4 regions of the Streptomyces sp. NPDC012835 genome follow, and region 2 is predicted to be linked to each of the others. Evidence: riboswitches for the same ligand, from Rfam matches in the RefSeq annotation. Region 2 holds a riboswitch; each other region holds the start of a gene.

The links. A riboswitch is a leader RNA that binds a small molecule or an ion and turns the genes downstream of it on or off. The one in region 2 is predicted to bind S-adenosylmethionine.
Region 1: linked by a shared signal. The riboswitch ahead of ACFY6S_RS09090 (aminotransferase class V-fold PLP-dependent enzyme) and the one ahead of ACFY6S_RS01695 (putative leader peptide) in region 2 are both predicted to bind S-adenosylmethionine.
Region 3: linked by a shared signal. The riboswitch ahead of ACFY6S_RS01200 (glutathione S-transferase C-terminal domain-containing protein) and the one ahead of ACFY6S_RS01695 (putative leader peptide) in region 2 are both predicted to bind S-adenosylmethionine.
Region 4: linked by a shared signal. The riboswitch ahead of thrC (threonine synthase) and the one ahead of ACFY6S_RS01695 (putative leader peptide) in region 2 are both predicted to bind S-adenosylmethionine.

The regions. Positions count from the first base shown of each region.
Region 1 is NZ_JBIBBW010000002.1:359,369-361,560, forward strand. It holds gene ACFY6S_RS09090 (aminotransferase class V-fold PLP-dependent enzyme) at 1-1,010, opposite strand, end outside; SAM riboswitch class IV at 1,213-1,330, opposite strand; gene trpD (anthranilate phosphoribosyltransferase) at 1,437-2,192, opposite strand, start outside.
Region 2 is NZ_JBIBBW010000001.1:419,163-421,354, reverse strand. It holds gene ACFY6S_RS01700 (class II aldolase/adducin family protein) at 1-610, shown strand, start outside; SAM riboswitch class IV at 827-937, shown strand; gene ACFY6S_RS01695 (putative leader peptide) at 984-1,103, shown strand; gene ACFY6S_RS01690 (LLM class flavin-dependent oxidoreductase) at 1,177-2,192, shown strand, end outside.
Region 3 is NZ_JBIBBW010000001.1:311,995-314,186, reverse strand. It holds gene ACFY6S_RS01205 (nuclear transport factor 2 family protein) at 1-153, opposite strand, end outside; gene ACFY6S_RS01200 (glutathione S-transferase C-terminal domain-containing protein) at 468-1,250, opposite strand; SAM riboswitch class IV at 1,467-1,611, opposite strand; gene ACFY6S_RS01195 (LLM class flavin-dependent oxidoreductase) at 1,773-2,192, opposite strand, start outside.
Region 4 is NZ_JBIBBW010000003.1:742,200-744,391, forward strand. It holds gene thrC (threonine synthase) at 1-1,228, opposite strand, end outside; SAM riboswitch class I at 1,246-1,373, opposite strand; gene ACFY6S_RS16545 (glucosyl-3-phosphoglycerate synthase) at 1,596-2,192, shown strand, end outside.

The DNA of each region.
Region 1 (2,192 bases), on a different contig from region 2:
GCGAGCCCCTCGCGCAGCCGTGCGACAAGGCGCTGCTCGCGGGCCGCCAGCGCGTCGAACCCGGCCTCCTCCAGCGCCTTGCAGGCCGAGGCGATCGCGTACACCCCGATGACGTTGGGCGAACCGGCCTCGTGGCGGGCCGCGGTGGCGTGCCACTCCACGTCCACCCCGCCGTCGGCGCGGCGCGCCACCTTGCGGCTGGCGCCGCCGCCCGCGAGGTACGGCTCGGCGTCCCGGAGCCAGTCGGCCCGCCCGGCCAGCACCCCGGAGCCGAACGGCGCGTACAGCTTGTGCCCGGAGAAGGCGATCCAGTCCACGTCCAGCTCGGCGATGTCCACGGCGTGGTGCGGTACGAGCTGAGCGGCGTCGAGCACGATCCGGGCACCGTGCCGGTGCGCGGCGGCGGCCAGTTCCCGTACGGGCCACAGCTCACCCGTCACATTGGACGCGCCCGTGACACAGACCAGCGCCGGCCCACGGGAGTCGCGCGAGGCGAGCGCGCTCTCCAGGGTGGCGACGGCACCGGCCGGGGTGCGCGGGGCGTCGAGACAGCTCACCCGGGCGTTCCGCCAGGGCAGCAGCGAGGCGTGGTGCTCCGTCTCGAAGACGAACACCTCGCACCCCTCGGGAAGGGCCGCCGCCAGCAGATTCAGCGAATCCGTGGTCGAGCGGGTGAAGACCACCTGGTCGTCCGCGCGGCAGCCGAGGAACTCCGCGACCGTGCGGCGGCTGTTCTCGAACAGATCGGTGGACAGCTGCGAGAGATAGCCGGCGCCCCGGTGGACGCTGCCGTAGTACGGGGCGTACGCGGCGACGTCGTCCCACACCCGCTGGAGCGCCGGGGCGCTGGCCGCGTAGTCCAGGGCCGCGTAGACGACCTCGCCGCCGGTGACGAGCGGCACGGTCACATCCCGTCCGAGCACCGGCAGCGGCGCTCCACAGGCGGGGTCGTCGGAGGGCCGGGCGGGCTGCGCGGCAACGGTGGCGGTGGCGTTCGGGTATGCGGACATGGCGATATCTCCCGGCAGGACAAGGCGGAAAAGCGGCTTCAAGGACCCGCGGGCACGGCAGGGCCGTGACGGTCACGCGGGGGATGCCTCGACACACGGAGAACACCGTGCGGAGGGTGTTGAAGAGGGGCGTGGAAGCCCTAACGCATTCGCTTGCTCACGAGACTGCTCCCTTGAGGACCAGGACCCCAAAGGTGCGAGGGGTCCGCGCTTGCCGTAGACCTCGCTGCCTACGGCCTGGTCTTCACCCGGGGCACCCCGCCACGGACGGAGGGTTGCCGGACAGCGAGCCGGGGCCTAAATCGCTGTCACTCATGACCTTGGGCGAAATTATGGCACAGCGTGCCGCGCCGCCCAACAGGTGTCCGCGATACGGGACAAGGGCGGGCGCCGACCGGCGCCCGCCCCCTGTCGCAGCCGCCGCCGTCAGGCGTTGCTGGCCTCGACCCAGCGCGCCAGCGCCCGGCCCGCCGCGCCCGAGTCGATCGACTCCGCCGCCCGCGCGATCCCCGCCGACAGCTGGAGCTCCAGCGGATCGTCCGTCGGGTCCAGCGCGACCAGCGCCGCCGCCGAGTTGAGCAGTACGGCCTCCCGTACCGGGCCGGTCTCGCCGGCCAGCAGCCTGCGGGCCACATCCGCGTTGTACGAGGCGTCCGCGCCGCGCAGGGCCTCGACCGGCACCAGGGACAGACCGATGTCGCGCGGGTCGAAGGACTGCTCGGTGACGGCGCCGTCCCGGACGACCCAGACCCGGGAGGTCGCGGTGGTGGTCAGCTCGTCGAGCCCGTCGTCGCCCCGGAAGACCAGGGCGGAGGAGCCCCGCTCGGCCAGCACGCCCGCCATGATCGGCGCCATCCGGGCATCCGCGACACCCGTCGCCTGGGCCCGCACCTTCGCGGGGTTGGTGAGCGGCCCCAGGAAGTTGAAGACCGTACGGATACCCATCTCGCCGCGCGCGGCGGCCACGCGGCGCAGGGCGGGGTGGAACTTCACCGCGAAGCAGAAGGTGATGCCCGCCTCCTCCGCGACCCGGGCGACCCGCTCGGGGGACAGCTCCAGATTGACGCCGAGCTTCTCCAGGACGTCCGAGGCGCCGCTCGCCGAGGACGCGGCCCGGCTGCCGTGCTTGACGACCTTCGCTCCGGTGCCCGCGACCACGATCGAGGACATGGTGGAGATGTT
Region 2 (2,192 bases):
CGCCGGGCTGAGCCCGGGAGCGTCCGGCAACCTCAGTGTGCGCGTCGGCGATCGGATATACATGACCCCGACCGGGGCCCGGCTGGAAGCCCTGGACCCCGAGCAGCTGGCCGTGCTGGACGCACGGGCGCCCCTGCACGAGGGCCATACGGCAGGGCCACCACCGTCCAAGGAGTTCCCGCTGCACCGGGCCTTCTACCGCCGTGACCCCGCCACCCGCGCCGTGGTCCACCTGCACAGCGCCCACGCCGCCGCCTGCTCCTGCCTGCCCGCGTGGTCCCGCCGCAGCGCGCTGGCACCCCTCACGCCGTACTTCGTGATGCGGGTGGGCCAGACACCGCTGGTCCCGTACGCGGCCCCCGGCGACCTGGACCAGGCGCGGCGGCTGGAGGCCCTCGGCTTCCCGTTCCGCGCCGCCCTGCTCCAGAACCACGGCCCCATCACGGCCGGTACCACCCTCGCGCGCGCCGTGGACGCCGCCGTCGAGCTGGAGGAGGTCGCACGTCTCACCCTGCTCCTCAAGGACACCGCTCCCCGGCTGCTCACCACCGAGGAGGCGACCGCGCTCGCCCACCGCTACGGCAGCTCCTGGGAGGGCGGGACGGACTGACACGGCGCGCGACCGACCGGACGGGGGTCCGGCAGGGGCGGTACGCGTGTGCCGCCGCCCGGGCGGGGGAGCGCCGACACCGCCGACGCGTACCGCTCCGCCCGCTCTCCCCGGCGGGCGGAGCGGTACGCGTCGCCGTGCGCGGGGCCGCCATGAACGCGCCCCCCGGAAACCGGGCATTGCGCGGGGCAGACGGCGCGCGTAACGTTCGGTTCGGTTCACGAGTGTCGGCGTCGAGCCCGGCCTGCCGGCCGGCAGGCCCCACCGCTGTGGGGTGCTCGGGGCGACGACCGGGCGGAGTCCGCCCGGATTCCGCGGGCGTTGGGCGGGCGAGGCCCTCGGGTCCGCCGGAGACGAAAGAGCGGAGGCGGACATGAGGTCACCCCTCACCCTTCCGCCTGCCAGGGTTCTCTCCCCGCGACGAAGCGTCCACCTGTACTCCCGGCCGCACATCGACCTCCAGCGCGTGGCCGGCGCGCTCTGTCGGGCCTGACCTGTTCCGCCGCGCCCGCCCCTCCCGATGAGGGGCGGCGATCACCCACGGTCGATCAGGAAGGCACCCTTCCGTGTCCTCGTCCTCTCCGCTGCCCTCTTCCCCGCCCTCCCCGCCCTCCCCGCTCCACCTCGCCGTCGCCCTCGACGGCGCCGGCTGGCACCCGGCCGCCTGGCGCGAGCCGGGAGCCCGGCCCCGGGACCTGTTCACCGCCGCCTACTGGGCCGGCCTCGTCACGGAGGCGGAGCGCGGCCTGCTCGACTTCGTGACCATCGAGGACGGACTCGGGCTCCAGTCCTCGGACTTCACGCGACCCGACGGACGCACCGACCAGGTGCGCGGGCGGCTGGACGCGGTGCTCGTCGCCGCACGCGTCGCCCCGCTGACCCGGCACATCGGGATCGTACCGACCGTGGTCGCCACTCATACGGAGCCGTTCCACATCTCCAAGGCCGTCGCCACCCTCGACTACGCGAGCACCGGCCGCGCGGGCCTGCGGGTCCAGGTCTCGACCCGGCAGAACGAGGCGGCGCACTTCGGCCGCCGTGCGATCCCGCCCATCCGCTTCGGGGAACAGTCCACACCGGGCACCCGGGAAGCGCTCGCCGAACTCTTCGACGAGGCCGCCGACCACATCGAGGTGGTGCGCCGCCTCTGGGACAGCTGGGAGGACGACGCCGAGATCCGCTCCGCGTCCACCGGCCGCTTCATCGACCGCGACAAACTCCACTACATCGACTTCACGGGGCGGCACTTCAACGTCAAGGGCCCCTCCATCACCCCCCGCCCGCCGCAGGGCCAGCCCGTCGTCACCGCCCTGGGACACGACACCGTCCCCTACCGGCTGATCGCGCGCTCGGCCGACCTCGGTTACGTCACCCCGCACGACGCCGACCAGGCCCGCGCCATCGTCGCCGAGATCCGCTCCGAGCGCGCCACGACCGCGCGGGCCCGGGAGCCCCTGCACCTCTTCGGCGATCTGGTGGTGTTCCTCGACGACGACCCCGGCGCCGCCGCGGCCCGCCGGGACCGGCTGGACGGACTCGCGGGACGCCCCTTCACCAGCGACGCCAAGGTCTTCACCGGCAC
Region 3 (2,192 bases), 110 kb from region 2:
CTGGACGCCCTCGTGTCCCCGGACGTCCACCAGCGGGTCGGTGTACGTGCCGTCCTCGGTCCACGCCTCGGCGACGGCCTTGGCGATGGCCTCGGAGTCGGTGGCGTTCCAGGCGGCCAGGTACCGGTTGACTGCGGTGATGTACTGGGTCACGGAGTGCTTTCCCTTCGGAATGACGGAGTGGACCGTCGTCGTGCGACGACGCCCGCCCCACTCTCCTATCGCAGCGGCCGATCAGTCGATTACTCCGGAGGTAATGGGGAATCCGCGAGTCCGTTACCTCCCCCCGGAACAGCCCTCTCGGACGAAGGAGTTCTCCCTTTCCGTACCTCTGTTCCTCCGCCGTATCCCTCATCCCTCTGATGCGGAGGGCGCGGTGCGACAGGAGAGCGGGGCGGGCGTCGTCGCACGGTGGACACATGGCTCTCGCTCCGTCCGCCGGCGCACACCGCGGCCGGGCCGGTGGCTCACGCCGCGCGGTGCTCCGGCTCGGCCGTGACCCGGAAGGCGGGGTGGTCGCCGAGGCGGCGCACGTAGTCCTGGAGCCGGGAGTACGAGCGGAGGGCGCCGACCGGGCCGAGATGGACGAGCGCCACCCACAGGTCCACGTCGGCGGCCGTCAGCTCGTGGCCCAGCACATAGGCCCGGCCGGCGAGCTGACGGTTGAGCAGGTCCAGCGCCGCCGATCTCCGCGACGGCGGGGCGGCCGGGGTGACGTCCCGGTCCAGCACGTCGCGGAGGGCGTCGATGTCCGGGGCGAGGGACGGCGGGCCGAGTACGGAGGCGCGGGCTCCGTCGCCGCCGGAGAGCGGACCCGCCAGGTCGCGGAGGATGTCGGGGGTGTGATTGCTGACGATGCGCCCGCTCCAGCGGTCGCGCAGCGCGGGTACGGTCAGCGGTCCGTCGTAGCGGTGCGTCGTGGCCTCGTAGGCGCGGCGCAGTGAGGTGAACCCGTCGGGCGTCCCGGCGGGATGTGTCAGGAGGGTGGTGGCGACCGAGCCCCCCAGACCGAGCAGGTCGAGCGTGATCGAGACGCGCAGCGAACGGGGACAGCACGCCGAGAGGTAGAGGTCGTAGCGGTGCGGTGCCGGGTAGAAGCCGCCGGCGAGGCCGATGCCGATCCGGCTGCGGACCCGGCGCGGACGGGGAGACGCCGGGGCCGTCCCGGGGCGTGGCCCCGAAGCCGATGAATTCTGCTGACAGCCGACCGGGTGGGCGGTGCCGGAGACGCGCGTATCTGGCGTGGGCATGACTCTCCCTTGGGGAACGAGTAAGCCGCCGCGGCCTTGTGGGCGTCAGCGGCGTGATGCGGAGCGACTGCGCTGTCCCGTACGGTCCGGATCGCACGGACCGGCCGGGGGATCAGTAAGCGCTGGAGACACGCGACAGATCGATGTGCAGGCGCCTCGTCAAGTCGTTCCTGGGCATTGCCACCCGTTTCACCTTCGGGGGCCTCGCGTGAGGCGAGACCGCGCTTGCCCCACCGCGTCGGCGGGACCCGGTCATCACCCGGAGCACCCCGTCGCGGCGGAAGGGTTGCCTGTCGGCCGGCCGGGGCCGATGACCACAGGTGCGGGCATACCCACGCCGTGGCCGCTGACAATCGTGACCGTCCACATCAGTCTCGGCGCACTCCATGACGCCGTCAAGAAGCCGGGTGGGCGGTCTCATCCGGTGGCCACTCGCCGTGACACTCCTTTCGGGACATGTGTTCCGTCCGGCCGAGGACCGCCCGTCGCGGGTTCCGGTGGAACCCCCGGCGGCCGGGGCCGTCACGCCAGCGGTTCGCGCAGCCTGGGGAGGAGCCGGTCGCCGATCCGGCGGATCTCCTGCTTGTAGGGGGTGTCGGACAGGACGAAGTGGGTGATGCCGAGCGCCCGGTAGTTCTTCAGCGCCGTGGCGACGTCGTCGGCGGAGCCGACCAGCCAGGTGGTCGCCGCTCCTTCACCGCCGAATGTGCCCGGTGTGGTGTAGAGGCAGGTGTCGAGCACCTCGCCGCGTCGGGTGAGGTCGAGGAGCCGCTGCTGCCCGACCGCCCCTCTGTGGTGTCCCGCCCCGGTGGTCCCGCCCGCGTCGACCGCCATCTTCGCGATCCTCGCCTCGGCGTCGCGCCACGCTTCCCCGGTGGTGTCGCGCACCAGGGTGGTGATCCGCAGCCCGAACTCGAGCGGCTTGTGCCGGCGGTCCACCTG
Region 4 (2,192 bases), on a different contig from region 2:
CGGTCGTCGGCGCCACGGCGTCGAGGGTCTTCAGGCCGTCGCCGGTGTTGAGGACGACGGTGGTCAGCGTCGGGTCGAGGAGTCCGGCCTCGATGAGCTTCTTCGTGACGCCCACGGTGACCCCGCCCGCCGTCTCGGCGAAGATCCCCTCCGTACGCGCCAGCAGCTTGATCGCGTCGACGATCTGCTCGTCGTTGACGTCGTCGACGGCGCCACCGGTGCGGCGGGCGATGTCCAGGACGTACGGTCCGTCGGCCGGGTTGCCGATCGCCAGGGACTTGGCGATGGTGTCGGGCTTCTGGGGCCGTACGACATCGTGGCCCGCCTTGAAGGCGGTGGAGACCGGCGAGCAGCCCTCGGCCTGGGCGCCGAAGATCTTGTACGGCTTGTCCTCGACCAGGCCCAGCTTGATCAGCTCCTGGAGCCCCTTGTCGATCTTCGTCAGCTGCGACCCCGAGGCGATCGGGATGACGAGCTGATCGGGCAGGCGCCAGCCGAGCTGCTCACAGATCTCGTACGCGAGGGTCTTGGAACCCTCGCCGTAGTACGGACGGAGGTTGACGTTGACGAAGCCCCAGCCCTCGCCGAGCGGGTCGCCGATCAGCTCGGAACAGAAACGGTTCACATCGTCGTAGTTGCCCTCGATGCCGACCAGATCCCCGCCGTACACCGCAGCCATGACGACCTTGCCCTGCTCCAGGTCGTGCGGGATGAACACGCAGGAGCGGAAGCCGGCCCGGGCCGCGGCTGCGCCGACGGCGCCCGCGAGGTTGCCGGTGGACGAGCAGGAGAGCGTGGTGAAGCCGAAGGCGCGGGCGGCCTCGACGGCGATGGCGACGACACGGTCCTTGAAGGAGTGCGTCGGGTTGCCGGAGTCGTCCTTGACGTGCAGCGACCCGGTGATACCCAGCTCGCGGGCGAGGTTGTCGGCCTTGACCAGCTTGGTGAAACCGGGGTTGATGTTGGGCTTCGAGGCCACGTCGGCGGGGACGGGCAGCAGGGGCGCGTAACGCCAGATGTTGTCGGGTCCCTCGGCGATGCGCTTCTTCAGCTCGTCGGGGCTGCCGCTCGGCAGGTCGTACGCGACTTCGAGCGGCCCGAAACAGCTCGCACAGGCGAAAATGGGGCCGAGGTCGAAACGCTCTCCGCATTCGCGGCACGAGAGCGCGGCGGCGGGTCCGAGGTCGACGGTGGCGTTGGTGCCGCTCTGGACGGTCTGCACAGCCATGGAGGCGAGGCCCTTTCTCCTCATCTTCCTCGCGGCGTACTTCGCCACGAGACGGAATTGGCACCTTCCCCACCGTGACCTCGCGGTCGGCGGGAGGGTTGCCGGGACTTCAACGGGCCGTTCCCTCAGTCCCTCTGGATGAGCGCTATGGCGCCGGACCCGGGGTCCGGTGCGTTTGTCGCCTGTCGCAGCATGTCCCGGATGTCGCTGATCCGGTGTCTCTGAGCCAGGTGTCCACCCCGCGACCCCGGCATGCGGCGGTCAAGGGCGTTGTTCAAGACTGTAACCGAAGGAGCGGACGGTTGAGGTAGTCGTCCGCACCGCGAGATGGATCACGTTTTACGGATCAGCGCAGGGAGTACCGAACGTGCTGGAAGAGGTGGAACGCTGGCTGACCAGGCGTTCCTGGTCCGCGGCCGACCGTACGCTCGACCAGTTGCTGGCGGCGAAAGCGGCCCGGGGCACCACCGTGAGCGTGGTGCTTCCGGCGCTGGACGAGGAGGAGACGGTCGGGGAGATCGTCTCGGTGATCCGGCGCGAGCTGATGGTGGCGACCCGGCTGGTCGACGAGCTGGTGGTGATCGATTCCGGCTCCACCGACCGTACGTCCGAGGTGGCCGCGGCGGCCGGGGCGCGGGTGGTGCACCGGGACGCGATACTGCCGCGGCTGCCCGCGCTGCCCGGCAAGGGCGAGGTGCTGTGGCGGTCGCTGCTGGTGACGGGCGGGGACATCGTGTGCTTCGTGGATGCGGATCTGCGGGATTTCTCGGCGGATTTCGTCTCCGGGATCGTCGGCCCGCTGCTGACCGACCCCGATGTGCAGTTCGTGAAGGCGATGTACGACCGCCCCATGGCGCGGCCCGGCGGCCGGGGCGGCGGCCGGCCCGGCGGTCCGCCCGTCGAGCAGCCCGTCGAACAGCCCGTCGGGCAGGGCGGCCGGGTGACGGAGCTGGTGGCGCGCCCG